DNA from 4 places in the Micromonospora sp. DT178 genome. Region 2 is predicted to be linked to each of the others. Evidence: riboswitches for the same ligand, from Rfam matches in the RefSeq annotation. Region 2 holds a riboswitch; each other region holds the start of a gene.
The links. Region 2 has a riboswitch for cyclic di-AMP ahead of ACLQ22_RS00195 (coiled-coil domain-containing protein). Riboswitches for the same ligand answer to the same signal wherever they lie in the genome.
Positions count from the first base shown of each region.

Region 1 (7,304 bases), on a different contig from region 2:
CGTCGACACCGCGTACGAGGTGCGCGAGGCGATTGCCGAGGTCCTGACCAAGGGGCGTCCCGGTCGGATCGAGCTGAACATGCGGCTCGTCACCTTCATCGACTCGGTCGGCATCAGCGCGATGGTCGCCGGCTTCCAGACCGCGGAGGTGAGCGGCGTCAAGCTTGTCGTCACCGAGCCGAGCCGCTTCGTGCACCGGCAGCTCTGGGTGACCGGCCTGCTCGGCCTCTTCGGCGCCCCCGAGCCCTACTACGCCGGCGCGCCCACCCCCGAGGTCCTCCCCGGCGCCTGACGCGCCGACGTTCCCCGCCCCGCCCCGCCCGGACCCCGCCCTGCCCTGGCCCCGCCCCGGGCACCCGGCGGGAGGCGTGAGGCGGGCCGGTCAGGCGTCGCCGAGGCCCGACAGGTCGACGTCCGCCACCTCGGTGACCGCGCGGATCGCCGTCACCGAGGCGTACCCCTCGGCCAGCAGGGCGAGGTCGGTGCCGGGCTGCACGGCCTGCCCCGGCTCCTCCAGCGACGTGCGGACGAAGCCGTGCCCGGCCTCCGCCACCGTCATCTGCACCTGGCCGAAGGTGGCGAGCGTGCCCCGGCGTACCCCGCGCAGCCGGCCGTGCGGCAGGTCCGGCGCGTTCACGTTGAGCACGCTCTCGACCGGCCCGGCGGTGAGCCGGGGCAGCAGGTCCAGGGCGACCCGGGCGGCCGTCGCCCAGTGCCGCTCGGCGTCGCGTACCCGGGCGGCGGCGGCCACCGCGGCGCCCCCGCTGGCGGCCGTGCCCTCCCCGGCCGAGAGCACGTCGAGCGAGACGGCCATCGCCCGGCAGCCGTTCGCGGCGGCGGTGAAGGCCGCACCCACCGTGCCCGAGTGCAGCACCGCGCGTCCCGCGTTCGCGCCCCGGTTGATGCCGGACAGCACCACCGCCGGCGGGGGGCCGAAGGCGCCGTGCACGGCGATCAGCGCGATGAAACCGGGGGAGCCGCCGACCGCGAACGCCGGCACCCCCGGCGCCTCCGGCAGCGGGTGCTCGTGGACCACCACGTGCCCGTCGCGCTCCACGGCGGTCATCGCGGCGCTGGTGCCGCTCGCCTCCTCCAGCGGCGCGGCGACGACCACGTCCAGGCCCCGGTCCGCCGCCGCCCGCGCGAGCGCCTGGATGCCGGGTGCGGCGATCCCATCGTCGTTGGTGACCAGTACCCGCAGCGTCATCGCCCGGCCGCCCGGTCGGCCAGTTCGTCGGGGCTGGTCCGCTCCTGCGGCCGGCTGCCGGCCGGTACGAGGCGCACCCGGTCGACCAGGCCGGTGATCGAGTCGAGCCGGCCGGTGCCGAGGCCGTGCCGGGTCACGTTCAGCGCGCCGGCCGCCGCGCCGGTACGGATCGCGGTGCGCACGTCACCGCCGCGCGCCACCACGGCCGCCACCCCGGCGGTCATCGAGTCGCCCGCCCCGCGCGGGTCGGCTGCCTCCAGTCGGGGCATCTCGACCTCGAAGACCTCGCCGTCGACCAGGGCGAGGGCGGGCTTGTCGGCCCGGCTCACCACCACGTTCTCGGCGCCGCCGGCATGCAGGTCGTACAGGGCCCGGGTGAGCTGCTCCTCGTCCTCGCCGTCGGCGCGGCCGTCGGCGATCAGCTCCTCGTGGCTGACCTTGAGGAAGAAGACGCCGCTGTCCAGCACGGCGTCGAGGTGCTCGCCGCAGAGGTCTACCACCACCCGGCTGCCGTTGGCCCCGAGGTCGGCGGCGAACCGCCGGTAGAGGTCGGCCGGGACCAGCGACGGCTCGTTCGGCCCGCTCAGCACGCTGACCGTGGCGCGCAGGCCCTCGCCGAGCGCCAGGTTGTAGAGCTCGTCCAGCTCGTGCCGGCTGAGCGGCTGGCCGGGCACGTCCACGATCTCCTGCCGGGAGCCGTCGCGCCGATCGTGCACGTAGCCGCCGCTGCCGGAGTCGCGGACCACCACCTTGAGGTTCACCCCCTCGCTGACCAGCAGCGGCTCCAGCACCTGGCCGATCTCGCCGCCGAGGGCGGTGCAGAGCACCACGTCGACCCCGAGCGACATCACCATCCGGGCCTGCCAGACGCCCTGCCCGCCGGGGTGCAGGTGCAGCTCCGGCTCCTCGCTGGGCTGGTCGACGGTCACCGTCAGCCGGGGCGTGGGCGCGAAGACCATCACGTGCCCGCTCATCCGTCGTACCCGTTCATGCGCCCGCCCTCCGCCGACCGACACGTGCCGTGACCATTCACCAGCTGACCGTAGTGGGATCGGCGGCTGGGCGTCCGGACTCCGGGCGGGATCGGCGCGGCGTTGCCAGCGCGCCCGGCATGCGCGACGATCGGGCGACCACCGACGCTGGGAGACGGCGTGCTCAGGCGAAGTTCCTTCAGCTACACCGTCCAGGCGCGCTGCTCCCTCGCGCAGGCAGCGGCGCTGCTCGCCGACCCCGCCCGGCAGGTGGACCTGCACCCGCTGATCGTCCGGGTCCGTCGGGTGTCGCCCCGTCCCGGCGCGCGCGCCAGCTACGACATCACCGATCGGTTGGCCGCCGGGCCGGTGCGCCTGCCGATCACCTACCGCGCCGACGTCCTCGTCGACGATCCGGACGAGATCGTCACCGTGGCCCGCCAGTGGCCCGCCACCACCGTCCGCAACCACACCCGGCTGCGGGCGGAGCCCGACGGCGTGGTCCGCATCGAGGTCGAGATCACCCTCGCCGCGCCCGCGCCGCTCTTCGGCTACGCGTTCCGCCAGGCCCGCGCCGCCCACCTCGGGCTGGCCGCGCGCCTCGCCGCGGCCCTCGACACGAACCCGCCCGGACCGCCGGCCGGCTGACCGCGAAGCAGCCAGGCCCGGCCGGAGGCGACGGGCGCCGTGTGCGCCCCGGCGACCCCGCGACGGGCGGGGCACCGGGGCGCGGGCGTCAGTAGACCGACAGGTGCACGTGGTTGGTGTGGTCGCTGGACGGGTCGCCGTTGGCTCCGCTGTACGACTTCCACCCGCTGCTCGGCAGCCAGATCTGCCGGTACCAGATCACGTAGAGCACGGCGAGCCGGTCGGCGTTGCGCACGAAGTACGCCGACAGGTTGTTGCCGTACGTCCGGTCGCCGCCCGTGGCGTCGCCGCCGAAGCCGCCCTTCTGGGCCGCGAAGTCGCAGGCCCGGCCCTTCGGGTGCTCGCCCGAGCCGCCGGGGCGGTAGCAGGAGACGTAACGGGTGAAGCCCGCCGCCTTGGCCTGGTTGAGCGCGTGCAGGGTGCGCGGGGTGATGCAGCCGTTGGCGGGGGTGGGGTCGTTGACGCTGCACGACTCGCGCGGCCAGGAGCCGTCGGAGTTGCGTGGCGCCGCCTTCGCCGTCTTGCTCGACGTGCCGCCCGGCGAGGAGCCGCCGCCCGCGGACTGCTGCCGCTGTTGCTGCTGCTCGCGGTTGGCGACCGTCAGCGCCCGTTCGGCCTGCTCCTTGCGCTTGGCCATCACGCTGACCTGCTTGCGCTGCTCCCGGATCTCGCCGTCCAGGGCCAGCTTGGTGCGGGTGGCCTCGTCCCGGGTCTCCTGGAGCTCGCGCAGGGCCCGGTCCTCCTTGGCGGCCACCGCGTCGAGGGCGGCGGCGCGGTCCATGAAGCCGTCCGGGGAGCTGCTGTTGAGCAGGGCGGACGCCACGCTGAGCCGGCCGGTGCGGTAGGCGGCCCCGGCGATCTCGCCGACCTTGGCGGTGCGCGCGGTCAGCTCGACCTCGGTGGTCTTGAGCTGTGCGGTGAGCTGCTGCTGCCGCTTGGCCGACGTGTCCAGGGCGCGCTTGGCGTCGAGGTAGCCCTTGCTGGCGGCCTCCAGCTGGGCCCGCAGGGCGGGCGTGCCGCCCTCCTCGTCCTGGCCGGGAGCCGCGGCGAGCAGGCCGGCGCGGGTGGCGGCCGCCGCCGGGGCGGCGGTGACCGGGGCCACCGCGGCGCCGAGGGCGAGCATCGTGGCGATCAGGGCCGCCGTGCGGGCGGCACGTCGTCGTACGGGTGCCATCACTGGCATACACGTGTCCTTCCGTCAGCCGCCGACCGGGTTAGCTGACGGGTTCGGGACGGAAGATCCCTACCGCTGACGCGGATGCACCCCACGAACTTGGTTCCCCGGTTCGCCCCGTCGGGCGATTAGGCGGCGGCCACCGCCGGCACCGGTGGGTGCCGCCTGGCGGAGGCCGAAGCCGAGCCTACCGGTGCCGGTGTGACTGGTGCACCGCAGGTGACGGACGGTGCGCGTCCACTAACAGTCAAATCCGGCATAAGGCCACAATACTCTCCCAGATTTAAGGTTGTCCTCATTACCACTCGACCGCCCCACAGGCCCCGGGCGACGCTCCCGGCTCGATCTGCAACGTGGCGTGCTCGATCTGGAAGTCGTCGTGCAGCGCGGCCCGGGCGGCGCCCAGCACCGCGCCGACCTCCGCGCCGGGGGCCATGGTCAGGTGCGCCGAGGCCACCTCCATCCCGGAGGTCAGCGTCCAGACGTGCAGGTCGTGCACCTCGGCGACGCCGGGCACGGCGGCCAGCCGGTCGTGCACTGCGGTGACCTGGAGGTGTTCCGGCGCGGCCTGCACCAGGATGCGCAGCGCGGCCCGCCCGAGCCGCCAGGTGCGCGGCAGGATGAACACGCCGATTCCGACCGCCACCAGCGGGTCCGCCCACCACCAGCCGGTGGCGACGATCAGCAGCGCCGCCCCGATCACCCCGAGTGACCCCAGCAGGTCGCCGAGCACCTCCAGGTACGCGCCGTGGACGTTGATGCTCTCCTTCGCCCCGGAGCGCAGCAGCGCGAAGGCGCCGACGTTGGCGAGCAGGCCGAGCACGGCGACCACGAGCATCGGGCCGGCCAGCACCTCGGGCGGGTCGCCGAAGCGGCGCACCGCCTCGATCACGACGTAGACCGCGACCCCGGAGAGCAGCGCGGCGTTGGCCAGCGCGGCCAGCACCTCCAGCCGGTAGAGGCCGAAGGTGCGCTGCGGGTCGGCGCCCGCCCGCCGGGTCGCGGCGATCGCCGCGAGCGCCATGCCGATGCCGAGCACGTCGGTGAACATGTGCCCGGCGTCGCTCAGCAGGGCCAGTGAGCCGGTGCGGAAGGCCGCCACCGCCTCCACCACCATCAGGCCGGCGAGCAGCCCGAACGCCGCCCAGAGCCGGCCCCGGTGGCGGTGCGCGGCGTTCGCCACCGACCCGTGATGGTGGTCATGACCTGCGCCCACGCGCCCATCCTCCCTCGGGGGGTCCGGATTCGCGTTCAATTTATGCTGACATCGCTATGTATGCAAGTAACGGATCCTCAGCCGATCGGGTCGACGGTGGTCAGCCGCTGGGTGGCCCGGGACAGCGCCACGTAGAGCGTCCGTACCCCCGACCCCGGGTCGGCCCGGATCTCGCCCGGGGCGACGAGGACGACCCCGTCGTACTCCATGCCCTTGGCCTCCAGGCTGGTCACCACCTGTAGGCGCGGCGCGCCGAGCCCGCCCAGCCAGCCGGCCACCTCGTCGCGGCGGGGCACCGGCGTGATCACGCCGACCGTGCCCTCGACCTCGGCGAGCAGCGCGCCGGCCGCCGCCACCACCGCGGCCTCCAGCTCCGCCGGCGGCACCGCCAGCTCGACCGGTTCGACGCCCGTGGAGCGCACCGCCCTGGGCAGCGGGAGGTCCGGGTGCAGCCGACGGATCTCGGCCGCCGCCACCGCGAAGATCTCCGCCGAGTTGCGGTAGTTCGTGGTGAGGGTGAAGTGGTGTCGCTTGCGCCGGCCCAGCGCCTGGTCCCGGGCGCGCGTCAGCTCCTCCGGATCCCCCGTCCACGCCGTCTGCGCCGGATCGCCCACCACCGTCCACGAGGCCAGCCGACCCCGCCGGCCGATCATGCGCCACTGCATCGGCGAGACGTCCTGCGACTCGTCGACCACCACGTGCGCGTACTCCCGGTAGTCGTCGGGGCGTTCCCGGGCCGCGTCGCGGGCGGCGCGCTGCCGGTCGGCGAAGGTGCTCAGCTCGCGGACCCCGCCGGTCAGCTGGAACGGGTCCCGCTTCGCCCGGGCCGGCCGCATCGGCTTGCCGAGCAACGCGTCCAACTCGTCGAGCAGCGCGATGTCGGCGATCGTCAGCCCGGCGGCGTCGAGGCCCCGGTACGCGTCGGTCAGCAGCCGGATCTCGGCGCGGGAGAGGATCCCCCCGGCGTAGCGGTGCAGCCGGTCCGGGCGGGCCAGCCAGCCCAGCACGTGCCGGGGGTGCAGCCGGGGCCACCACGCCTTGAGGAACTCCCGGAACTCCGGCCGCTCGGCGATCTCGTCCTCGAACGCGCGCTGCTCGGGCAGCCGGCCGACGCCCAACTTGCGGGCCTGCGCCCACAGCGCGGCGAAGACCCCGTCGAAGCCGGCCCGGCGCACCTCGTTGCGCCGGGCGCCCCGGGGCATCGCCCGGTCGCGGATGTCGTCCAGCTCGCGGCGCTCCAGCCGGAGCAGCGTGCCCCGGTAGAGCAGGCGCAGCTCGGTCGGGCCGTCCGGCACCGCGTCGCGGGTCGCCCGCTCCAGCACCCGCCGCATCCGCAGCGAACCCTTGACCGCCGCCACCGCCGGCGGATCGGTGCGGGTGGCGGTCATGCCCGCGAAGAGCGTGCCCAGCGAGTGCAGGGTGGCGGTGTCCTCGCCGAGCGAGGGCAGCACCGAGGCGATGTACTCGACGAAGACCGAGGAGGGGCCCACCACCAGGATGCCGCCCCCGGCGAAGCGGCTGCGGTCGGAATAGAGCAGGTACGCGGCCCGGTGCAGGGCGACGGCCGTCTTCCCGGTGCCCGGACCGCCGGACACGATCGTCACGCCCGAGCCGGGGGAGCGGATCGCCTCGTCCTGCTCCCGCTGGATGGTGGCGACGATGTCCCGCATTCCCCGGCCGGTGGCCTTCGACAGCGTGGCCAGCAGCGCGCCGTCGCCGACCACCGCCATGTCGGCGGGCGCGGCGACCGGATCGAGCAGGTCGTCCTCGATCCGGGTGACCCGCTCGGCGGAGGACTGGATCGTGCGTCGCCGTACCACGCCCAGCGGCTGCGCGGGGGTGGCCTGGTAGAAGGCGGCGGCGGCCGGGGCCCGCCAGTCGACCACCAGGGTGGAGGCGTCGTCGTCCCGGATGCCGAGCCGCCCGACGTGCAGCACCTGCCGGTCGAGCAGGTCCAGCCGGCCGAAGACCAGGCCCTCGTGCTCGGCGTCCAGCATGTGCCGCCGCCGCGCGGCGTGGAACACCATCGCGTCCCGTTCGACCAGCGCCCCGAAGTTGCCCACCCGGGCGAGCCGGTAGCCCTCCTTC
Region 1 covers NZ_JBNCKV010000017.1:113,759-121,062, forward strand. The annotation lists gene ACLQ22_RS25880 (STAS domain-containing protein) at 1-292, shown strand, start outside; gene surE (5'/3'-nucleotidase SurE) at 383-1,207, opposite strand; gene ACLQ22_RS25890 (1-phosphofructokinase family hexose kinase) at 1,204-2,181, opposite strand; gene ACLQ22_RS25895 (SRPBCC family protein) at 2,359-2,826, shown strand; gene ACLQ22_RS25900 (coiled-coil domain-containing protein) at 2,915-4,000, opposite strand; cyclic di-AMP (ydaO/yuaA leader) riboswitch at 4,014-4,145, opposite strand; gene ACLQ22_RS25905 (cation diffusion facilitator family transporter) at 4,299-5,216, opposite strand; gene ACLQ22_RS25910 (HelD family protein) at 5,294-7,304, opposite strand, start outside.
Region 1: linked by a shared signal. The riboswitch ahead of ACLQ22_RS25900 (coiled-coil domain-containing protein) and the one ahead of ACLQ22_RS00195 (coiled-coil domain-containing protein) in region 2 are both predicted to bind cyclic di-AMP.

Region 2 (7,304 bases):
AGTCGGGGCCGGCCGATCAGCACCTCCCGACCGTCGACCGTCCCGCTCACGCCGAGCCCTTCGGCGTTGACGAAGCCGGTCACCGGCGGCAGCGTGCCCGCCTCGGCCGCCCCGGCGGCGACGGCCCGGGCGATCGGGTGCTCGGACGCGGACTCCAGCGCGCCGGCGAGCCGCAGCAGTTCGGCGCGGTCCTCGCCGGCCGCCGGGACCACGTCCACCAGGGTCATCCGGCCGGTGGTGACGGTGCCGGTCTTGTCCAGCACGACGGTGTCCACCTGCTTCGTGGACTCCAGCACCTCCGGCCCCTTGATCAGCACGCCGAGCTGCGCGCCCCGGCCGGTGCCGACCAGCAGGGCGGTCGGCGTGGCCAGCCCGAGGGCGCACGGGCAGGCGATGATCAGCACCGCCACGGCGGCGGTGAACGCGGCGGTGCCGCCCGACCCGCTGCCGAGCCACCAGCCGAGGGTGCCCACCGCGAGGGCGATCACGATCGGCACGAAGACGCCGGAGATCCGGTCGGCCAGCCGCTGCACCGCCGCCTTGCCGGTCTGCGCCTGCTCGACCAGCCGGGCCATCTGGGCCAGTTGGGTGTCGCCGCCGATGCGGGTGGCGCTGACCACCAGCCGGCCGCCCGCGTTGACGGTCGCGCCGACCACGGAGTCGCCCGGGCCGACCTCGACCGGGACGGACTCGCCGGTGAGCATGCTGGCGTCGACCGCCGAGGTGCCCTCGTCGACCACGCCGTCCGTGGCGATCTTCTCGCCGGGCCGCACCACGAACCGGTCCCCCACCACGAGCTGGTCCACCGGGATCCGGGTCTCCGTGCCGCCGCGCAGCACCGCGACGTCCTTGGCGCCCAGTTCGAGCAGGGCGCGCAGGGCCGCGCCGGCGGTCCGCTTCGCCCGCGCTTCGAAGTAGCGGCCGGCGAGGATGAACACGGTCACCCCGGCCGCCGCCTCCAGGTAGATGTTGCCGGCGCCGTCGGAGCGGTTGATCGCGAGACTGAACGGGTGGGTCATCCCCGGCGTCCCGGCCGTGCCGAGGAAGAGCGCCCAGATCGACCAGCCGAACGCCGCCAGGGTGCCGAGCGAGACCAGGGTGTCCATGGTCGCCGCGCCGTGCCGCAGGTTGATCCAGGCCGCCCGGTGGAAGGGCAGCCCGCCGTAGACCACGACCGGGGCGGCCAGGGTCAGCGACAGCCACTGCCAGAAGTCGAACTGCCAGGCGGGCACCATCGCCAGCACGATCACCGGCACGGTGAGCACGGCCGAGACCCACAGCCGGGTACGCAGGCCGCGCAGCTCGTCCACCGGCTCGGCGGCCGGTTCGCCACCGGCGGGCGTGGGCGGGGGCGGCAGGGCCGCCGTGTAGCCGGTCTTCTCCACCGTGGCGATCAGCTCGTCCGGGGTGACCTCGTCGGCGTACCGGACGGTGGCCTTCTCCGTGGCGTAGTTGACGGTGGCGGTCACCCCGTCCATCCGGTTCAGCTTCTTCTCGATCCGGGCGGCGCAGGAGGCGCAGGTCATGCCGCCGATCGCCAGCTCGATCTGGTTCGGCGCCGTCAGCAAGGGCTTGGTTGTCATCACGCTTCCCGTCAGTCGTGCCCGTGACCGGGGACGCCGTGGCCGGCGTCGGCGGTCGGGGAGCTCGTGGCGGCGGGTGTGCCCGCCGCCGGGGAGCCGGTCGTGGCCGGGACACCCGGCGCGGTCGGGCTGCCGGCGACGACGGTGAACTCGGCGGTACGCACGACGCCGCCGTGCTTGAAGTCCAGGTAGAGCCGGTAGGCGCCCGCCGACGGCATTTCCGCCGAGAAGCTCACCTCGGGGCCGGGCCGCGTCCGCCCGTCGCCCGGCTCACCGTGCGGGTGCACGTGCAGGTACGCCAGGTCGCCCTGGCGCAGCGCCACCAGGTGGCCGTACGCGCCCAGGTAGGGCTCCAGGTCGGTGACCGGCGCGCCGTCGCGGCTCACGGTCAGGGTCAGCTCGGCGGTGCGGCCGGGCTGCGGGGCGCCGGCGAGCGTGACGGTGTAGCCGTCGACCGTGGTGCTGGTCGCCGGCGCGGGCAGGGGCCGCGCGGTCAGCGCGCCGGGGACGCTCACGTCGACGCCGAGGGTCAGCGCCTCGCCCCCGGTCGGGGTGAAGTCGGCGAACGCGCGCCAGACGCCCGGCCCGGCGAGCGGCGAGTCGACCCGCCAGGTGCCGTCGGGCGCCATCTCCGGGTGCACGTGCCGGAAGCCGGAGAGATCGCGGCGGGCCACGATCAGGTGCATGCGCTTGTCGTGCGCCACGTCGTACGCGGTCACCGCCCGGCCGTCCGGACCGGTGACCTGGAAGGCGAACTGCCCGGCCGGGGCGTCCACCGGACGCAGGGTGTAGCCACGGTCGGAGACGAGCAGGCCGCCGGGCAGGTGCCCCGCCGCGCCGTTGTCGCCCCCGTGTCCGGCTCCGCCGTCCTCGCCGTGCCCCCCGCCGGCCTCGTGCGGGGCCTCGGCGGGCGGCGCCACGGGGTCGGCCACCCGACCGACCCCGTACGTCGCGCCGAACACCACCGCGAGGCCGAGGGCGAAACCGCTCAGCTTCGTCGCCGTGTTCATGATGTGCCTCGTTTCCCCCGTGCCCGATCTCAGGCGCCGACGAGGCTGTAACCGGCCTCGTCGACGGCGGAGCGCACGGTGTCGGTTTCCAACGGGCCCTCGCTGGTGACGGTGACCCGACCGGCGGCGACGTCGACCTGGACGTCGCTGACGCCCGGGATCGCGCCGACCTCGGTGCTGACCGCGGTGGCGCAGTGCCCGCAGGTCATGCCCTGCACCTGGTACGTCGTGGTGATCATCGAACTCTCCTCTCGCCGCCCCCAGCATATACCCCCCGGGGGTAATGCGGAGGCGGACCGGTGCCTGTGTCTTGTACCGGTACCCGGTGGGGGTATGCCGGCCAGGAACGAACGTACCATACCCCCGAGGGGTACGCTATCCTCGTCCCCATGACCACACCGACGCCCACCCCGATCAGGGGATACACCGCCACCAAGGACCAGCTGCTCGCGCGGCTGCGCCGCGTCGAGGGGCAGGTCCGTGGCATCGAGAAGATGGTCGACGAGGACCGCTACTGCATCGACGTGCTCACCCAGATCTCCGCGATCCAGGCCGCCCTGGACAAGGTCGCGCTCGGCCTGCTCGACGGGCACGCCCGGCACTGCATGCACGAGGGCGCGGCCGAGGGGCGCGCCGACGAGATGGCCACCGAGATGATGGCCGCCGTCGGCCGCCTGATGAAGCGCGGCTGACCCGCCCCGCCCCTCGGCCCCGCGACGAGACGCGGGCACACGGCGACGCCACACCCCGACATCACCCGCACGACCTGCGCCCGGATGTCGGGGTGGCTACCATTCGGCCGGTGGCCCTCCGGATTCCGCACCGCCCGCCCCGCGCGCCCCGCCGGGCGGCAACACCGACCACCCGCGACCGGACGGAGGCCCGGGACCGCGGTACGTGACCGCGCCGCCACACGGAAGCGATCCCCGTCCCGCCACGCGGCGACGGGTGAACCGACCGGCCCGCCGGCACGTACCCCGCCCTGGATTCGTTGGGAGAAACTCGTTGGGCGCCGACCACACCCGTCCCGCTCCGTCCGCCCCGCCGAGGGTGCGGCGGATCCTCGTCGCGACGGTGGTGCCCCTCTTCGTCGCCACGCTGATCGCCGCCCTGGTGCTGTGGCCGTGGGACGCGCCCGACCCGCCGACCGGCACCGACGCGCCCCGCTACCACGGCACGGTGACGCGGGTCGTGACGGAGCCGTGCCCGCCCACCCCGGAGATTCCGGAGGGGAGTCCCGGCGGGTCGCAGGGTCCCTGCGGCACGGTCACCGTACGGGTGCAGGACGGTCCCGACGCCGGCCAGCAGGTGGAGACGCCGGTGCCCGCCGGCCCCGGCGCGCCGACCGTCGCCGTGGACGACGAGATCATCCTGGTCGAGCTCACCGACCCCGCCGACCCCACGGCCAGCACCTACAACATCGCCGAGCACCAGCGCGGCAAGCCGCTGGTCTGGCTGGTGGCGCTCTTCGCGGCCGCCATCGTCGCCTTCGGACGGTGGCGCGGGCTGGCCGCGCTGGCCGGCCTGGCGGCGAGCTTCGCCATCCTGCTGACCTTCGTGCTGCCGGGCATCGGCGCCGGGAGCCCGCCCCTGCTGGTCGCGGTCGTCGGCGCCGCGCTGATCATGTTCGTGGTGCTCTACCTGACCCACGGCGTGACCGCGCAGACCTCGGTGGCCGTGCTCGGCACGTTGGGCAGCCTGGTGCTGACCGGCGTCCTCGGCACGATCGCCACCGCCGCGACCCACCTGACCGGATTCGGCTCCGAGGACGCCACCACGCTGTCGATGTACCAGGCCGACGTCGACCTGCACGGGCTGCTGCTGGCCGGGATCATCATCGGCTCCCTCGGGGTGCTGGACGACGTCACGGTGACCCAGGCCGCCACGGTCACCGAGCTGGCGCACGCCAACCCCGGGCTGTCCCGGACGCAGCTCTACCGGGCGGCGACCCGGGTCGGCCGGGCGCACATCGCCTCGACGGTGAACACCATCGTGCTGGCGTACGCCGGCGCCTCCCTGCCGGTGCTGCTCCTGCTGACGGCCGACTCGCGGGCGGTGACCCAACTTCTCACCAGCGAGTTCCTCGCCCAGGAGATCGTCCGCAGCGCGGTCGCCACCCTGGGCCTGATCGCCGCCGTGCCACTGACCACCGGGCTGGCGGCCCTGGTGACCACCGCCGGCCGCCGCGGCGGGGACGCCACCGACCGCGCCGCGCCCGCACCGACGCCCCGGCCGGCCGCCGACCGGTCCGAGGCGCTGGAGGCCCTCAGCGGGCCGCGCGGAGACACGCCGTCCGCCGCTCCCGCCGGATGGCCCGACCGGGACAGGAGCACGGACACCGCATGGTGACACTCCTCAGCGTGACCGAACAGGACGTACGGCCTGATAAACGCGTCACTGCTCACCGTCCGCCATTACGAAATAACGCATTTAGTCGGCTTAGGGACGTAGATCCCCGGGAGTGTTCTCGGGTAACCTCGCTGCCGGTCACCGCCGAAGGCGCGCAGCGGCGCCTGCGGTGCCGCCGCCCAATCGCCGCGAGGCGAACCGGGGACCCAGGTACGTGGGGTGAATCCGCGACAGCGGTAGGGGCCACTTCCGCCCCGAACCCGTCAGCTAACCCGGTCGGCGGTCGACGGAAGGGAAAACTGTGACGGCACCCCTACGCCGCTGGTTGACGCCCGTGGTGGCCGTACTCGCCGCCCTGGCGGTCTTCGCCGGGCCTCTCCCGGCGGCGGCCGCGCCCACCCCGCCCAAGCCCTCCGGGCACGGGGACGACGAGCCCAAGCTGCTCGACGACCTCATCGAGGCCCGCAACCGGTCCTACGTGCAGGCCAAGGCGAAGCTGAAGAAATCGGAAGAGCGCCAGCTCGAGCTGGCCCTGGAGGTCAACCGGGCGCAGGCCGAGCTGGACGCGCTGGCCCCCCAGGTCAGCCAGATCGCCGCCCAGTCCTACCGCACCGGGCGGATCGGCGCGGTGTCCATGCTGCTGGACACCGCCAGCCCCGACTCCTTCGTCAGGCGCGCCGCCGCCCTCGACGAGATCAACCTGGTCAACTCCAAGAAGCTGGCCGAGGTCAACGCGATCAAGGACCGCGCAGAGCAGGCCAAGCTGGCGGTCGACGCCGAGGTCCGCGAGCAGCAGAAGCTGAAGAACGAACTGGCCCGTGGCAAGCGCGAGGCGGAGAAGGCGCTCGCGCTGGTCGGCGGCAGGGGGCTGACCAGCGGCAAGGTGGTGGCCACCTCGCCGGTGGCGAAGATGGCGCCGGGGCGCACCGCCGACGGCGACTGGAAGCCCCTGTCCTGCACCGAGAACGACCCCACCACCTCCGGCTGCATCACGGCGCGCACGCTGCACATGTACAAGGAGGTCAAGCGGGCCGGCTTCAACCGGTTCGTCGGCTGCTACCGCTCCGGTGGGCCGTACGAGCATCCGAAGGGCCGGGCCTGCGACTGGTCGCTGCAACGCAGCGGCTTCTCCCCCTGGCACAACGACGACACCTACATGTACGGCAACAACCTCACCGCGTTCCTGGTCCGCAACGCCGACCGGCTCGGCATCTACTACGTGATCTGGAACCGGCAGATCTGGTTCCCGGCGACCGGCTGGAAGTCCTACAGCGGCCCGTCGAACCACACCGACCACGTCCACGTGTCACTGCTCTAGCCGGGACCACACGCACACAGAGGGCCGCCCCGCCGGACGCGGGAGCGGCCCTCTGTCGTCGTGCGGGCCCGCCGCGACGGTCTGCCGGCGGGCGAGGTCAGGCGAGCGCGGCGCTGGCCGCCGGCTCCGGCGCGTCGGCCGCACGGGCGGGCACCGAGGCCACCGTCCGCACCTCGCCGGCGGTCAGCCGGTACGACATGCCGACCACCCCGCAGCGGCCGGCGGCCACCTCCGCGGCGAGCACGGCGGAGCGGCCCAGCATCGCCTCGACGGTGTGCGCGATGTGGATGTCGACGATCCGGTCGATGTCGTCCACCCCCTCGGCGGCGGCCCGGCGCAGGCTCGGCACCACGGCGTCCACCACGGCGCACAGGTGCCCGACCGGCGGGGTGCCGGTGGCGTCCGCCGTACGCGCCGCCTGGACGGCCCCGCAGGAGTCGTGCCCGAGCACCACCACCAGCGGCGTGCCCAGGACCGTGACGGCGTACTCCACGCTGCCCAGCACCTCGGGGCCGATGGTGTGCCCGGCGGTGCGGACCACGAAGAGGTCACCGAGGCCACGGTCGAAGATGATCTCGGCGGCGAGCCGGGAGTCGGAACAGCCGACGATCACCGCGAAGGGGTGCTGCCCGTCGGCGACCGCGGCGCGGTGCCCGGCGTCCTGGTTGGGGTGGCGCGGGGCGCCGGTCACGAACCGCCGGTTGCCGGCGTGCAGCTCGGCGAGCGCCTGCTCGGGACTCGCCGGGACGGCGAACGTGGCGCCGACGTCGGCCGGCACCCCGCCCGTGGTCGACACCGGGAGCGTCCGCTCCGGGCCCGGTTGAGTTCCTGGCGATCCGGGACGACTCATCCCACACCTCGCTCCGCACGTGAACGGCCTGGTCACCCGGGCCGACGCTGGACGCGGGCTGCCACCACCGTCACACGCACTGCAAGATACGTCAAGGTATGCGTGATATCCATTTCATATGTTCGGCGGGCCCGGCGCGGCGGCGGTCGGGCCCTCCGCGCGTCCGCCGGCCGCGAGGGCACACAGCAAAACAC
Region 2 covers NZ_JBNCKV010000001.1:38,331-45,634, reverse strand. The annotation lists gene ACLQ22_RS00220 (heavy metal translocating P-type ATPase) at 1-1,583, opposite strand, end outside; gene ACLQ22_RS00215 (hypothetical protein) at 1,595-2,593, opposite strand; gene ACLQ22_RS00210 (heavy-metal-associated domain-containing protein) at 2,623-2,832, opposite strand; gene ACLQ22_RS00205 (metal-sensitive transcriptional regulator) at 2,983-3,285, shown strand; gene ACLQ22_RS00200 (YibE/F family protein) at 3,599-4,942, shown strand; cyclic di-AMP (ydaO/yuaA leader) riboswitch at 5,109-5,240, shown strand; gene ACLQ22_RS00195 (coiled-coil domain-containing protein) at 5,244-6,260, shown strand; gene ACLQ22_RS00190 (carbonic anhydrase) at 6,358-7,110, opposite strand.

Region 3 (7,304 bases), on a different contig from region 2:
CGCAGCCCACACGCCCTCTCCGGCCCGCTGGCAAGCGATGCTGACGTGGGCAACGAGCGGTTGAGAACCGGCGCTCCCAGATGACCCCGGAACCGGAGCGGATTGAAGCACATCCGCTATTCGACATGGCAGGACGTTGGTCGGCGGCCAACCTGCCGCCCCTCGATGGCCGGCCCCTGTCGCACCGGTGCTGTTCAGGGCCCAGGTACTCAAGCTCGCCGAACTGAGCATGATCACGGGTCCGGAGAACGTCGAAGGCCCTGGCTGGGACCGCAGTCCTGACCAGGGCCTTTCGCGTGGAGCGGGTGACGGGAATCGAACCCGCACTGTCAGCTTGGGAAGCTGATGTTCTGCCATTGAACTACACCCGCAGGCGGCACCACTGTACCTGAGTCGTCACGCCGGTGCACCCAGGTACCCCTCCGACACCACCCGCGCCGCGATCTTGGCAGCAAACGGCCCCCAAAGGGGCCTGAACTTACCAAGATCGCGCAGCACCACCGCCCGCCGCACCACCGCCCGCCGCGCCGGCGCCCGCCGCGCCGCCGCCCGCCGCGCCGCGCGCGCCACCCACGCCGCGCCGCCGCCAGCCACGAGCCGCCCGGCAGCGCAGCCCGACGAGCCCGATCCGCGCGCCCTGGTCCGAACCGGGACCGTGAGTCCCGCCCCCATCGCCGTACGTCGATCATGGAACGCGTACCGCCAGGAAAAAGTTCCACGGCGGCAACATATGGGCGTTCTCAAATACCTCGATCGGTTGTAACGTCTGCCCAACGTTCCAGCCACGGCGTGACATACCCCCTGTCGCGCCGCCAGAAAGAGGTGGGCCCATGGGACTCCGTCCCAACCTGCTGACCCGGCGTACGGCCGGTGTCGCGTCGACGACCCTCGCGCTGCTGCTCAGCACCGCCGCCGTGGGTGTCGTGCCGGCCGCTTCGGCCTTCTCCGCCGCCCCGAGCGAGGTCTGCGTCGAGCCGGCCGACGTCCACTCGGACGCCCGCGTCAAGCCCGGCGGCGGCGCCAAGCACGAGCCGAACGAGCTGACCCTCGCGGAGACCCGCGAGCGCGAGGCCGACCTGGCCGCCGCGCTGCGCGAGCGGGCGCGGTTCCGCGCCGGCGCCGGTGCCTCCACGATGGCCGCCACCGTCACCATCCCCGTGGTGGTGCACGTGATCCAGGAGAACAGCACCCGGGCCGGCGGCAACATCCCCGACTCGATGGTCAACTCGCAGATCAGCGTGCTGAACCAGTCGTTCAGCGGGGCGACCGGCGGCGCGTCCACCGCGTTCAACTTCCAGCTCCAGAAGATCAACCGGGTGACGAACCCGTCCTGGTACCCGATCGTGCAGGGTTCCTCGGCGGAGCGGTCGATGAAGACCTCGCTGCGTACGGGCGGCAAGAACACCCTCAACATCTACCTGGGCGAGCTGAGCGACAGCCTGCTCGGCTGGGCGACCTTCCCGACCCGGAAGCTCAGCAGCATGGACGGCGTCGTCGTGCTGAGCGAGTCGCTGCCGGGCGGCACCGCCACCAACTACAACCAGGGCGACACGGGCACCCACGAGGTCGGCCACTGGCTGAACCTCTACCACACCTTCCAGGGCGGCTGCTCCGGCTCGGGCGACAGCGTCAGCGACACCGCGGCCGAGGCGTCGCCGGCCTCGGGCTGCCCGACCGGTCGGGACACCTGCACCGCGCCCGGCGTCGACCCCATCACCAACTTCATGGACTACAGCTACGACTCCTGCATGTACCAGTTCACCGCCGGGCAGGCCAGCCGCATGCTGACCGCCTGGAACGCGTACCGCGCGGCGTAGTTTCCGCCGTACGACCCGCACCGGTGCCGGCCTCTCTCGACGGGGCCGGCACCGGCGTCTGTGCGGCCGGGCACACGGGGGCGGGGCGGGGGTCACGGTGCGGCGCCCCGGAGGGGGGACGCCCCAGGGCGCCGCACCGCGTCTCAGGCGGCGGGGCGGGCGGCGTGGTCGCCGGCGCACCCCGACCGGGTCTCGGGCATGAGCGCGGTGCCGCCGGCGGCCGCGCGGGGGTCGAGCCACACCTGGACGGCGGGCCGGCCGTGCCCCTCGCCGGCGCCGCCCGCGACGCCGGACTCACGGCGGGCCAGCATCGCCACGTCGACGGTGAACTCGAAGACCCGCCAGTCGACCTGCGGCGCGGCCCGGTGACTGCGGGCCAGCCGGGCGACCCGGGCCGGGTCGGTCACCGGTTGGGCGTGGCCGGCGACGTAGGCCTCGTCGTCGCTCTCCTCCGGCGGGAAGGAGTGCAGCGCGTAGCGGCCGTCGCGCTCCAGGTCGCGCCGCTTGGGCGAGTCGACGACGAAGCAGAAGAGCCCCTCGTCGGTGATCACCGGGGAGACCGGGTGCACCCGGGGACCGCCGTCGGCGCGGACGGTGGCCAGGTAGCCGAAGCCCGGCCCGTACTGCTGCATGAGAAGGCGGATCCCGTCGGCGAGGCGGGGCTCGTCGGCGGCGAATTCGGACCAGGAAGCCATGTGGGCATCCTATCGAACAAACGTTCGAACACGCACTCCGACACGCAGGTCACGCGCACCGCTCGCTAAGGTGTGCGGATGCTGCTCTCCGACCGCGACCTGGCCTCCGAGATCGAGGCGGGCACGCTCGCGCTGGAGCCGTTCGAGCCCGCGCTGGTGCAACCGTCCAGCATCGACGTACGCCTGGACAAGCTCTTCCGGGTCTTCAACAACCACCTCTACACCCACATCGACCCCGCGCAGCAGCAGGACGACCTCACGTCGATGGTCGAGGTGCCGGAGGGCGAGCCGTACGTGCTGCATCCGGGCGAGTTCGTGCTCGCCTCGACGCTGGAGGTGATCACGCTCGGCGACCAGCTCGCCGGCCGCCTCGAAGGAAAGAGCTCACTGGGCCGGCTCGGCCTGCTCACCCACTCCACGGCGGGCTTCATCGACCCGGGCTTCTCCGGTCACGTGACCCTCGAACTGTCCAACGTGGCCAACCTGCCGATCACCCTCTGGCCGGGCATGAAGATCGGGCAGCTCTGCATCTTCCGGCTCTCGTCGCCGGCCCAGCACCCGTACGGCTCGGCCGTCTACGGCTCGCGCTACCAGGGGCAGCGCGGGCCGACCCCGAGCCGCTCCTGGCAGCACTGGCGCACCTGGCCGACCCGCTGACCCGACCTGCGGGCCCGCGGAGGGCCCCCGCCGGGCAGGGACCCTCCGCGCGCCTCAGCCAGGTCGGCCGTAGCTGTGGATCGGGCCGTCGTCGACCCTCTTCATCTTGATCGGCACCCCGGCGCGGGAGGCGTGCACCACCCAGCCCCCGCCGACGTACATGCCGACGTGGTGCAGGTCGCTGTAGTAGAAGACGAGGTCACCCGGGCGCAGCTCGCCCCGACTGACGGACGCGGTGGCCCGGCGCTGCTGCGCGGCGTTGTGCGGCAGCGAGACCCCGGCCTTCGCCCAGGCGGCGAGCATCAGGCCGGAGCAGTCGTACGAGTTCGGCCCCTCGGCGCCCCAGACGTAGGGCTTGCCGATCTGCGCGCAGGCGAACTTCACGGCGGTGCCGGCCGCGCCGCCGGGATAGCTGGCGGGGCAGGGTGCGGGGCGCAGCGGCCCGCCGCCGCCGTTGCCGTAGATCCGCAGCCGCAGCTTCTGCAACCGGTCGATCTCGGCGTTGATCTGCTTCTTCTTCGCCGCGAGCTGGGCCTCGGTGCGGCTGAGCTGGACGACCATCTCGTCCAGCGGCGCCTTCTTGGCGGCCAGCCGGTCGCGCAGCTCGGCGACCTGCCGCACGTCCTGCTGCTGGTGCTGGGCGAACCGGTCGAGCAGTTCGAGCTGCCCGACCATCTCGCTCGGTGAGCGGCTGCCCAGCAGGGCGTTGAGGGCGGAGACGTTCTCGCCCTTGTAGGCGCGGGCGGCCAGCGCGGCCACCTTCTCCATCGCCTGGTCGACCTGCTTCTCCAGCGGCCCGATCTGCGCGGCGAGCGCGTCGGCCTGCTTCCGCCTGGCGGCCAGGTCCTGTCGGGTGGCGTTGTGCCGTTCGATGACCGGTTCGAGCTTGTTCCAGTCCTCGTCGATCTGCCGCTCGATCTCGGCGACCGTCGGTTCGGCATGGGCCGCCGTGGCGCCGCCGGTCAGGACGACGGCGAACGCGGCCAGGGCGGCGAGGGCGGTGGTGCAGCGGTACCAGCGTGGGCGCGGCGCAGCCGTCACCGGGTCGGCGAGGGCCGACCGGGTCGACGGTGGCCGCGGGGCATGGTGTGCCACCGGGCTTCGTACTCCTTCTTCCGGACCGCCTACCGGGTTAGCTGACGGGTTCGGGCGGGAAGGGGCGCCCTACCGCAAAACTGCGGATTCACCCCGGGGAACCTGGGTCCCCGGCTCGCTCGGGAGCGACTCGGCGGTGTCGGACCGTCACCGCCCTGGTTGGACGGATTGTCACCGGCCGACGAATGACCAGAGTAGAGACGACCGTTATCGATCCGCAACCCTGCGGGCAGTGACACTCCGTACCCACCCGGGCCGGGCGGATCCGCAACCCGGGCGACGAAGATTTCCTTCCTTTTGAAGTGTCTGACGGAAAGGTATTGACCAGAGGCGGCGGGCGGGGCGAAGGTGGCCCCAACTTCGCCCGTCCGAACTGGGGGTCTGATGCACCTGTCAGCGACATCGAGGAGCAGACGCGTCCTGCTGGCCGCCGCCGTGGCCGCCGCCATGGCGGCGACGCCGCTCACCGCCGCCGGATCCGCCGCCGCAGCAGCGCCGGTGGACGACCGGCAGCAGCAGTACGCCGCCGCGGCGGCCGAGTACGGCGTGCCGGAGAGCGTCCTGCTCGGGGTCTCCTACCTGCAGTCCCGCTGGGACACCAACGCCGGCACGCCGAGCACCAGCGGCGGCTACGGACCGATGCACCTCACCGACGCCGAGCACGTCGCCGCCATGTCCGGCGGCACGCACCACGACGAGGGCACCGAGGACCCGCGCGGCGACGACTCCCGCCCGTCCCTGGCCGAGGCCCACGAGCCGCCGGCCGCTCCGCCGCCCGCCGAGGCCGCACTCCGGACCGTCGACGCCGCCGCCGACCTGACCGGCGCCAGCGAGGAGGCGCTGCGGACGGACGTCACGGCGAACATCCGGGGCGGCGCGGCGCTGCTGGCCGCGTACCAGAAGGAGATCGGCGCCCCGGTCGGCGCCGACACCGACCCGGCGGCCTGGTACGGCGCGGTGGCCCGGTACTCCGGCGCGGACAGCGCCGACGCCGCGGCGGCCTTCGCCAACGAGGTGTACGCCACCATCGCCACGGGCGACAGCCGGGTGACCGACGACGGGCAGCGGGTCACGCTGGCCGGCCGCGCGATCCAGCCGGACCGCTCCTGGCTGGACCGCCTGAACCTGCGCAAGCTCGCCCGGCCCGACGGGCTGGAGTGCCCGAGCGACATCTCCTGCGAGTGGATCCCGGCGCCGTACCAGAACTACGGCCCCACGATCGAGGACTACGGCAACCACGACCTGGCCGACCGACCCGCGCAGCAGAAGATCGAGTACATCGTCATCCACGACACCGAGGGCTACTTCGGTCCCAGCGTCAACCTGGTCAAGGACCCGAAGCGGGTGGGCTGGCACTACACCCTGCGCTCGGTGGACGGGCACATCGCCCAGCACATCAAGACCAAGAACGTCGGCTGGCACGCCGGCAACTGGTACGTGAACTCCAAGTCCATCGGCCTGGAGCACGAGGGCTTTGCCGGGCACGGCACCTGGTACACCGAGGCGATGTACCGCACCTCGGCCAAGCTGGTCCGCCACCTGGCTCGGGCGTACAACATCCCGCTGGACCGCAACCACATCATCGGGCACGACAACGTCCCCGGCACCATCGCCGCGAACGTGCGCGGCATGCACTGGGACCCGGGACCGTACTGGAACTGGTCGCACTACTTCGACCTGCTCAAGGCGCCGTTCTTCTCGACCGGCACGCACCGCACCGGGCTGGTCACCATCGACCCGGACTTCGCCACCAACCAGCCGCCCTTCACCGGCTGCAACCGGCAGCCCCCGGGCGTGCCGAACCCGCCCCCGGCGACCGCCCCCTGCCCGCTGCGCGGCTCCTCGGCGCTGTTCCTGCACAACGCGCCGAGCCACGACGCGCCGCTGCTCAACGACATCGCGCTGCGACCCGACGGCACCCCGAACACCACGTACGTCTCCGACCACGGCGCCCGCGTCTCGGCCGGACAGACGTACGCGCTGGCCGAGGTGCAGGGCGACTGGACCGCGATCTGGTACCTCGGCCAGAAGGGGTGGTTCCACAACCCCGCCGCCAAGCCGACGGCGAAGTGGTCCGTCGGGCTCGTGGTGACCCCGAAGGCCGGTAAGGCCACCATCCCGGTGTACGGCCGGGCCTACCCGGAGCAGGCCGCGTACCCGGAGGGGGTGCCGTACCAGACGATCTCGCCGCTGCAGTACACCCTCTCGGCCGGCCAGCGGTACGCCGTCGGCAACCTGCTCCCCGGCGAGTACTACCGGGCCACCACGTTCGACGGCTCCGCCCCCCACGACCGGACGGTCGTCCGGGGCGACAACAGGTACGTGCAGGTCCAGTTCGGTCACCGGATCATGTACGTCAACCTGGACGACGTGAACGTGGTGCCGTCCCCGCTGGGCGCGCCCCGCTGATCCATCCGCACGACGAGGGCCCCCGGTCGATCCGACCGGGGGCCCTCGTTGCGCGGCGCGGATCAGCCGGGCCTGCGGAACCCGGCCACCGGCATGGTGTTGATGCTGGAGACGTTGACCGGCTTGCCGGCCCGGGGCGCGTGCACCATCTTGTCGTTGCCGAGGTAGAGGCCGACGTGGTGCAGGTCGCTGAAGAAGAAGACCAGGTCACCGGGGCGCGCCTCGGAGCGCGGGATGGCCTTGCCCTCGTTCCACTGCGCACCCGTGAAGTGCGTCAGGTGGATCCCCGCCGCCTTGTAGGCGTACTGGGTCAGGCCGGAGCAGTCGAACGAGTTCGGGCCGGTGGCACCCCAGACGTACGGGTCGCCGACCTGCGCGCAGGCGGTGCGGATCGCGGTCCGGGCCGCGTCGCTGACCACGCCGTTGATGGTCGGGCACTTCTCCGTCTTGACGGTGGTGACCGGCAGCGACGCCTCGAGCTTCTTGATGTCGGAGTCGATCTGCTTCTTCTTGGCCGCCAGGTCGTTCTGCTGCTTCGTCTGCGAGACGATGAGCGTGTCGAGCTTCTGCTTCTCGGCGTCGAATTTCTCGCGGACCTTGGTCACGCCCTCGAGCTGCTTGCGCTCCTGCG
Region 3 covers NZ_JBNCKV010000005.1:305,874-313,177, reverse strand. The annotation lists gene ACLQ22_RS12315 (alpha/beta fold hydrolase) at 1-64, shown strand, start outside; tRNA gene ACLQ22_RS12310 (tRNA-Gly) at 298-371, opposite strand; gene ACLQ22_RS12305 (zinc metalloprotease) at 831-1,817, shown strand; gene ACLQ22_RS12300 (pyridoxamine 5'-phosphate oxidase family protein) at 1,961-2,512, opposite strand; gene dcd (dCTP deaminase) at 2,591-3,169, shown strand; gene ACLQ22_RS12290 (NlpC/P60 family protein) at 3,224-4,264, opposite strand; cyclic di-AMP (ydaO/yuaA leader) riboswitch at 4,277-4,410, opposite strand; gene ACLQ22_RS12285 (N-acetylmuramoyl-L-alanine amidase) at 4,649-6,673, shown strand; gene ACLQ22_RS12280 (NlpC/P60 family protein) at 6,736-7,304, opposite strand, start outside.
Region 3: linked by a shared signal. The riboswitch ahead of ACLQ22_RS12290 (NlpC/P60 family protein) and the one ahead of ACLQ22_RS00195 (coiled-coil domain-containing protein) in region 2 are both predicted to bind cyclic di-AMP.

Region 4 (7,304 bases), on a different contig from region 2:
GGTTGGAGTCGGGGGTCGGGGTGGGGTCGGGGGTGGGGGTGGGGGTGGTGCCGCGTAGGTGGGCCACCAGGCGCATGCCGTGGTAGACGGCGAGGGCGGCTGCGGTGCCCAGGGCGATGCCGTTGAACGAGAGGTCGCCGGCGGTGAGGGTGTAGTTGGCCGCGCCGACGATCACCGCGACGGCGGCGGTCAGCAGGTTCACCGGGTCGTGGAAGTCCACCCGGTTCTCGATCCAGATCCGCGCGCCGAGGATGGCGATCAGGCCGTACAGGGCGGTGGTGGCGCCGCCGAGCACGCCGGCCGGCACGGTGAGGATCAGCGCGCCGAACTTCGGGCTGAGCCCGAGCAGCACCGCCGTCAGGCCGGCCACCCAGTACGCGGCGGTGGAGTAGACCCGGGTCGCCGCCATCACGCCGATGTTCTCCGCGTAGGTGGTGGTGCCGGAGCCGCCGCCGGAGCCGGCGAGCACCGTGGCCAGTCCGTCGCCCATGAACGCCCGGCCCATGTCCCGGTCCAGGTTCCGGCCCGTCATCGCGGCGACCGCCTTGACGTGCCCGGCGTTCTCGGCGATCAGCACCAGGATCACCGGGATCACCAGCACGACCGCGCGCAGGCTGAAGCTCGGCGCGTGGAACTCGGGCAGACCGACCCACGCGGCGTCCCGCAGCCCGTCGACCGCCTTCGGATCCAGGTCGCCGAGCACGGCGGCGAGCACCCAGCCGACCACCACCCCCAGCAGGATGGACAGTCGGGCCAGGAAGCCCCGGAAGGCCACCGTGGCGAGCAGGATGGCGGCCAGGGTCACCACCGCGATCAGCGGCTGGGCCTTCACGCCGGTGCCGCTCCCGTCGCCGTCCCAGGCGACGGGGGCGAGGTTCAGGCCGATCAGCGCGACGATCGCCCCGGTGACCACGGGCGGCATCAGCGCGTCGATCCAGCGCGACCCGGCGAGCTGGACGACCAGCCCGACGGCGGCCAGCGCCACGCCGGCGACGACGATGCCGCCGAGCGCCGGGCCGATGTCGCCGCCGGCCTTGGCCGCCAGCACCGGCGCGATGAAGGCGAAGGACGAGCCGAGGTACGAGGGCAGCCGGTTGCCGGTGATCAGCAGGAACAGCAGCGTGCCGAGCCCGGAGAAGAAGAGCGTGGTGGCCGGCGGGAAGCCGGTGATGAGCGGCACCGTGAAGGTGGCGCCGAACATCGCGACGACGTGCTGCACGCCGACGCCGAGGGTGCGCGGCCAGGAGAGGCGTTCGCCGGGATGGACCACGTCGCCGGGGCGGATGGACCGGCCGTCGCCGTGGACCGCCCACGCGGACCAACGGGAGCGCGGCTCGGTGGAGGACTGGGTCATGGAACGCCCTTCGCGTCGTGAAGAGGTGACGGGGGCGCAGGTGAAACCCAGGAGTCGTTTCTAGCAGAGGCCCGGCGCGGCCCGGCCGGTGGCCCGGCAGCGGTCCGGCCCTCGGGCTGGCAGAGGCCGAGCCCCCGGGCTGGCAGAGGTCCGACCGGTGGCCTGGCTCGGCCCGGCCACTGGGTTGGCAGAGGCACGGCAGCGTGGCCTGGGCGGAGCCGTTCCGGCCCACGGTGGGTTGCCGCCCGTCGGGCGGGTCAGGCGACGCCGGCGGGGCGGAACTGGACGCTGACCCGGGGGCCGACGGGGCGGGTGGTCTTGGGTACGGCGTGCTCCCAGGTGCGCTGGCAGGAGCCGCCCATCACCACGAGGTCGCCGTGGCCGAGCGGGAAGCGCAGGCTGTCGCCGCCACCGCGGGGCCGCAGCAGCAGTGAGCGCGGCGAGCCGAACGAGACGATGGCGACCATGGTGTCGGTGTGCGCGGAGCGCCCCTGGGTGTCGCCGTGCCAGGCGACGCTGTCCCGGCCGGAGCGGTAGAGGCACATGCCGGCGGTGACGAAGGGCTCGCCGAGCTCGCCGGCGTAGTGCCGGGTGAGGGCGGCGCGCGCCTCGGTGAGCAGCGGGTGCGGCAGCGGGCGGTGCCCGGCGTACCAGCAGAGCAGCCGGGGGACGTCGACCTCGGCGTCGTACATCGTGCGGCGCTCGGCCCGCCAGGGGACGTCGCGCAGCAGGACGTCGAAGACCTGGGCGGAGCCGGTGACCCAGCCGGGCAGATGGTCGACCCACGCGCCGCGGGTGAGCGGGTGCCGGCGCAGCCGGTCGGCCAGCGGGCTCAGCGACGGTCCGGCGGCGGTGAGGTCGAACATCGACGGCTGGTAGGCGGCCCCGGTCATCCGCCCAGCGTACCCGCCATGTTGGTACAGGTGTACGGAAGGAGGCGGCGCCTCAGCGGTTCAGCATCCGGCGCACCCGGCCACCGATCACCTGCTTGACCCGGGCCTGCAGGCGCTGCCCGCGCAGCGTCTCCGTCTCCTTGCGCAGCTCGACGTTGCGGTCGCGCAACCACTGGATCCGCTCCAGCAGCGCGTCGGGGGCGGTCGCGGCGGCCGGGCGTACGGCGGGCGGGAAGGTGGTGGACCGCACCTGCGCGTCGAACCGGGCCGCGCTGTCGCCGTCGGCGAAGGCGTTGCCCAGGTCGTGCTTGGCGAGGAAGGCCAGCATCGTCTCGTAGCGCGACTTGTGGCCGGCGTTGAGCGCCGTGTAGTCGGCCTCCTCGTAGAGCTGGGCGGCGTCGACGTCGACCGGCACCTCCTTCATCACCCGGTGCGGGATGTCGAAGTAGCGGGCGAGTTCCAGGGTGCGCGAGTCGTGCGCGAAGAGGTAGCCGGGGGTGCCGGCGACCAGCGCGGTGATGGTGCCGTGGATGCGGGTGCCGAACGCGAACTCGAACCCGGAGAGGTAGTCCATCCAGGTCCAGGGGTCGACGAACATCCGCACCTTGTCCTCGGTGAACAGCGGGTGCGAGGTGTGGATCGGGATCTTGCTGGTCCTGCCCCGGTCCCCGGGGGCGTCGCCGTAGAGCAGCGTGCCAAGCGTCTTGAGGTCCTGCGGCAGGTAGCGCAGGTTCGGGTACCGGGCGTGGTGCCGGGCGATGATCTCCGCCATCGACGTGACGTACGGCGAGACGGTGAGCGCGAGCCTGTCGTCGGGCGACAGCGACGCCTTCCTCTTCTCCACCCGCAGGCTGTCGCCGTGCAGGAACATCGACGGGCAGCCGATCACGTCGACGGCCGAGAAGCCCAGGGTGCGCAGGTAGTCCCGGGTGATCTCGCCCCGGACGCCGATGCTGTGCGAGCGGTCGAGGACCGCCCGTACGAACCGGGTCACCACGTCGTCGATCGGGCGGAGGTACTCCCGGTCGCCGTTGACGTCGGTCTGCACGCCGACCCCGAGCACCACCACCGGGATCTTCAGCTGCTCGATGAGCTTCGTCATGGCCTCGACGCGGGAGGCGTAGCTGCGGCGGAAGGCGTTGGCGAGCGGTACGACGTAGACGTCGTACCGCTCGTTGATCATGTCGGCGTCGCGCGGGTTGATCCTGAACTCGGTCGAGGTGATCTCGGCGGTGGCGGTGCGCAGGAGCTTGTGGGCGGCGTGGCTGAAGACGAGGTTGCCATTGTTGTCGCCGATCCAGTTCCGCTCGTGCGTCTCCTCGGGCGAGTAGACGTCGAACGGGCCCTTCTTCGCCCGCATCAGGATCCGCTGGTGCATTCGTCCCCGCCTCTCGTCACCTCAGGGTCTGGGAATACTAGCCACCGATCGGCCGCAACCCGGATGGCCGCCACCCGCAGTCACGTACGGGGACGCAACGGTCACCCAGGGACGACAGGAGCGGGGACTCCCCCACGGGACAGAACGGGCACTCATGGACGGGACGGAACAGAGCCTCAGGTCCGGCGGGTAGGGTGCCCGGCGGGGCGGCGCCGACCGGTGGGCCGCCACGGGGCCCCTCGGGGCGCCTGAGGACGGGGTCGAGGAGGAGACGTACGTGCTGGTGACCCTGCGGATCGTCGGGATGCCGGCATGAACGACGCCGCGACCGCCGCGCCGGCCGTCCGTCCCGCGTCCCCGGCCAGCCGCCTGCCGTCGCTGACCGGGCTGCGCTGGGTCGCCGCCCTGCTCGTCTTCGGGTTCCACGTCGCGACGATGGGCATCATCGCCGAGCCCGGCCAGAAGGCCGTCGTGGACTGGGCCTTCGCCCTCGGCCTGTCGGGCGTGCAGTTCTTCTTCATCCTCAGCGGCTTCGTGCTGGTCTGGTCGGCCCGACCCACCGACACCCGTCGGGCGTTCTGGCGGCGCCGGGTGGCCAAGATCTGGCCGAGCCACGTGGTGCTGTGGGCGGCGGCCCTTGCGGTCGCGGCCTGGTTCGCCGACCCCGTGGACCGGTTCGTCGCGGTGGAGAACCTGTTCCTCCTGCAGGCGTGGGACCCCCGGCCGGGCCACTTCTACAGCATCAACACCGTCAGCTGGTCGCTGTCCTGCGAGTTCTTCTTCTACCTCTGCCTGCCGTTGGCGCTGCCGCTGATCCGCCGGGCCCGACCGTGGGCGCTGTGGGCCGTCGTGGTCGCGGTGCCGCTGCTCATCCTGGCGCTCTGGCCGGCCCAGGCGCTGGTGCCGGAGGAGAGCCGCTGGTGGTTCACCCAGATCTTCCCGCCGGTGCGGTCGCTGGAGTTCTGGATGGGCGTGGCCGCCGCCGAGCTGATGCGGCGCGGCCGGTGGCGTGGGCCGGGCCTGCCGCTGGCCAGCCTGGTCTTCGTGGCGACCTGGGTGGTCGCCGCGCAGTGGGTCCGCGCCGAGCTGTGGGCGGCGCTGCTCTCGGTGGCGTACATCCTGGTCATCGCCGCGGCGGCGGACGCGGACGTGCGCGGGCGGCGCTCGCCGTGGCGGTCCCGTCCGATGATCTGGCTGGGCGAGGTCTCCTTCGCCTTCTACCTGGTGCACGTCCTGGTGATGATCACCGTCCTGCGGCTCACCGGCGACTGGGGCGTCGGCTTCACCGGCTGGCGGGGGCCGGCGGTGGTGCTCGGCTTCCTGCTTGTCAACCTGGCCCTGGCCGGCCTGTTGCACCGGGTCGTCGAGACGCCGATGATGCGGTTGCTCACCCCGCGCAGGCCGGCCCGGGCGACGCCGCGGGACGGGGGCGACGCCGGGACGCACTCCGGCGGCCCCGGGGCGACGCCGCCGGGGGAGCGGGGCAACGCCGTGCCGCGCCCCCGGGCCGCCGATCCGCACGACGACCACCGACCGGCGTACGTCGACTCGCGCTGACCGCCCCGGCGCCTCCACCAGCCGCTTCAGCTCGGCCCGCTCGACCGCAGGGCCCGCCGACGAAATCCCGACCGTTTGGGTGACGCCGGTCACCCCGTCGGCGAACCGGTCATCCGGCGCGGCCCGGTCGATTCCCGCCGGAGTTTCGGCGCCGATGTCCGCCACTCGTCCCGTTGTCACCCGGGGGTGCCCGCAGAAACGGTCGTCCCATTGAGTCGCGTCAGTGGCGAAGTGCCCGCAAAATTGTCTCCCGATCAAGGTTTAAGCAGGTGGGACGGGGTTGGCAGGGCGCGGAACGGCCAGTAATGTCGGCGCGTCCGGTGCGGTACCCGATCGCCAGAGGCGACGCCGCGCCGACCCGCCTAATCGTGAACGACGAACCGGGGACCCAGTGCTTGTTGGGGTGAATCCGTGGGCCGTGGGCCCGTGGTAGGGCGTTCTTCCCGCCCGAATCCGTCAGCTAACCCGGTCGGCGGTGTCGGAAGGAGTTCCATCCTCATGCCACACCCGTCCACCCCTCGGTTGTTCCGCCGTCTCCACGGCGCCGCGGTGCCCGCGCTCGTCCGCCCGCAGGTCACGAGCTGACCCACCGGTCACCGTCCGTCGCCCGGCATCCCGGGCGCATCCCCTGAGTGGTCCACCACCCGCCCGGACGCCCGTCCGCGCGGTCGGTCCGTTCTGCCTCGGCGCGGACCGACGGCCGCTCACCCCCGAGCCCGTGGAGGAAACCGTGAAGCACCACCTCAAGCGACAGCTGCGTCGCCTCACGTCCGAGCGTCCGTACCAGCTGGCCGCCGCGTCCGCCGCGGCGCTCGTGCTGGCGTCGGGCACGGGCGCGCTGCTGGCCGGAGCCGACGAGGCCCCCGCCGCCGCGCAGGCCCCGGTGGCCGCGACCGAACTGCGGGACGACACCGCGGCCTCGCGCAGCCAGGCCAGGGTCGCGACCGCCCCGTCCAGCGCCGCCCCGGCCGCGTCCAGCGCCGCCCCGTCGGCCAGCGCCTCCAGCGCCGCCCCGGACCCGGACCTGACCCGCAAGCCGGAGCCGCCGAAGCCCCCGGCCGCCAAGACCCTGGACTACGACTACCAGGCCCAGACCACCTTCTACAACTGTGGTCCGGCGGCCGTCCGGCACGCCCTCAGCGCCGCCGGCATCGCGCGTAGCCAGGACGCCCTCGGCGCCCAGTTGGGTACCGACCAGATGGGCACCGACTCGGCCCAGGACACCACCCGCGTGCTGAACGCGGTGGTGAAGGGCGACCCGTACCGGACCCGGATGATCCCTGGTGGCGCGGCCACCCCGGCCCAGATGGACCGGCTGCAGGCCGACGTCGTCGCGGCCATCGCCGACGGGCGGGGCGTCGTGGTCAACGTCGCCGGCAGCGCGACGGACACCGACGGCGGCTGGCACTCCTTCCCCGGCGGCCACTACATCGCGGTTGTCGGCTACCAGGACGAGGGGCGGCTGGTGAAGATCGCCGACTCGGCGAACCCGGCGACCGCCTCGTACTGGATCAGCACCATCGCCCTGGCGAACTGGGCCGCCACCCGCGGCTACTCCGCCTGAGCGACACCGTCGGGCGTCGGCCCCCGGATTCCGGGGGTCGGCGCCCGGTGTCGTGTCCGGGTCACGGCCCTCGCCCACGGCGTCCGGTGGGTGGCACACTGCGCCCATGGTCGATGAGTCGGGTGACCGGGACGGCCGGCGGGTGCTCCTGTTGCTGCACGGCATGGGTACGACCGGCGACGTGTGGCTGCCCTGGGCGCCGCTGCTGGAGCGCCGGTGGGCGGGGCGGTGGCTGGCGCCGGACCTCGCCGGCCACGGCTGGTCGCCGCCGCTGCCGGAGTACTCGTTCCCGGGGCTGGCCGCGCGGATCGCCGCGGGGCTCGCGGCGGGGGACCGGCTCGTCGTGCTGGGGCACTCCCTCGGCGGGGTGGTCGGGCTGGCACTGGCCGCCCGCAGCGCCGGGCTGCCCGTCGACGCCGTGGTCGGGCTCGGTATCAAGGCCGTCTGGTCGCCGGCGGAGCTGGCGAAGGCGGGTGAGTTGGCGGCCCGGCCGGTGACCTGGTTCGCCAGCCGGGACGAGGCCGCCCGCCGCTACCTGCGGGTGGCCGGACTGACCGG
Region 4 covers NZ_JBNCKV010000009.1:114,302-121,605, forward strand. The annotation lists gene ACLQ22_RS18490 (uracil-xanthine permease family protein) at 1-1,354, opposite strand, end outside; gene ACLQ22_RS18495 (alpha-ketoglutarate-dependent dioxygenase AlkB) at 1,612-2,247, opposite strand; gene ACLQ22_RS18500 (polysaccharide pyruvyl transferase family protein) at 2,300-3,625, opposite strand; gene ACLQ22_RS18505 (acyltransferase family protein) at 3,938-5,182, shown strand; cyclic di-AMP (ydaO/yuaA leader) riboswitch at 5,532-5,672, shown strand; gene ACLQ22_RS18510 (C39 family peptidase) at 5,901-6,746, shown strand; gene ACLQ22_RS18515 (alpha/beta fold hydrolase) at 6,853-7,304, shown strand, end outside.
Region 4: linked by a shared signal. The riboswitch ahead of ACLQ22_RS18510 (C39 family peptidase) and the one ahead of ACLQ22_RS00195 (coiled-coil domain-containing protein) in region 2 are both predicted to bind cyclic di-AMP.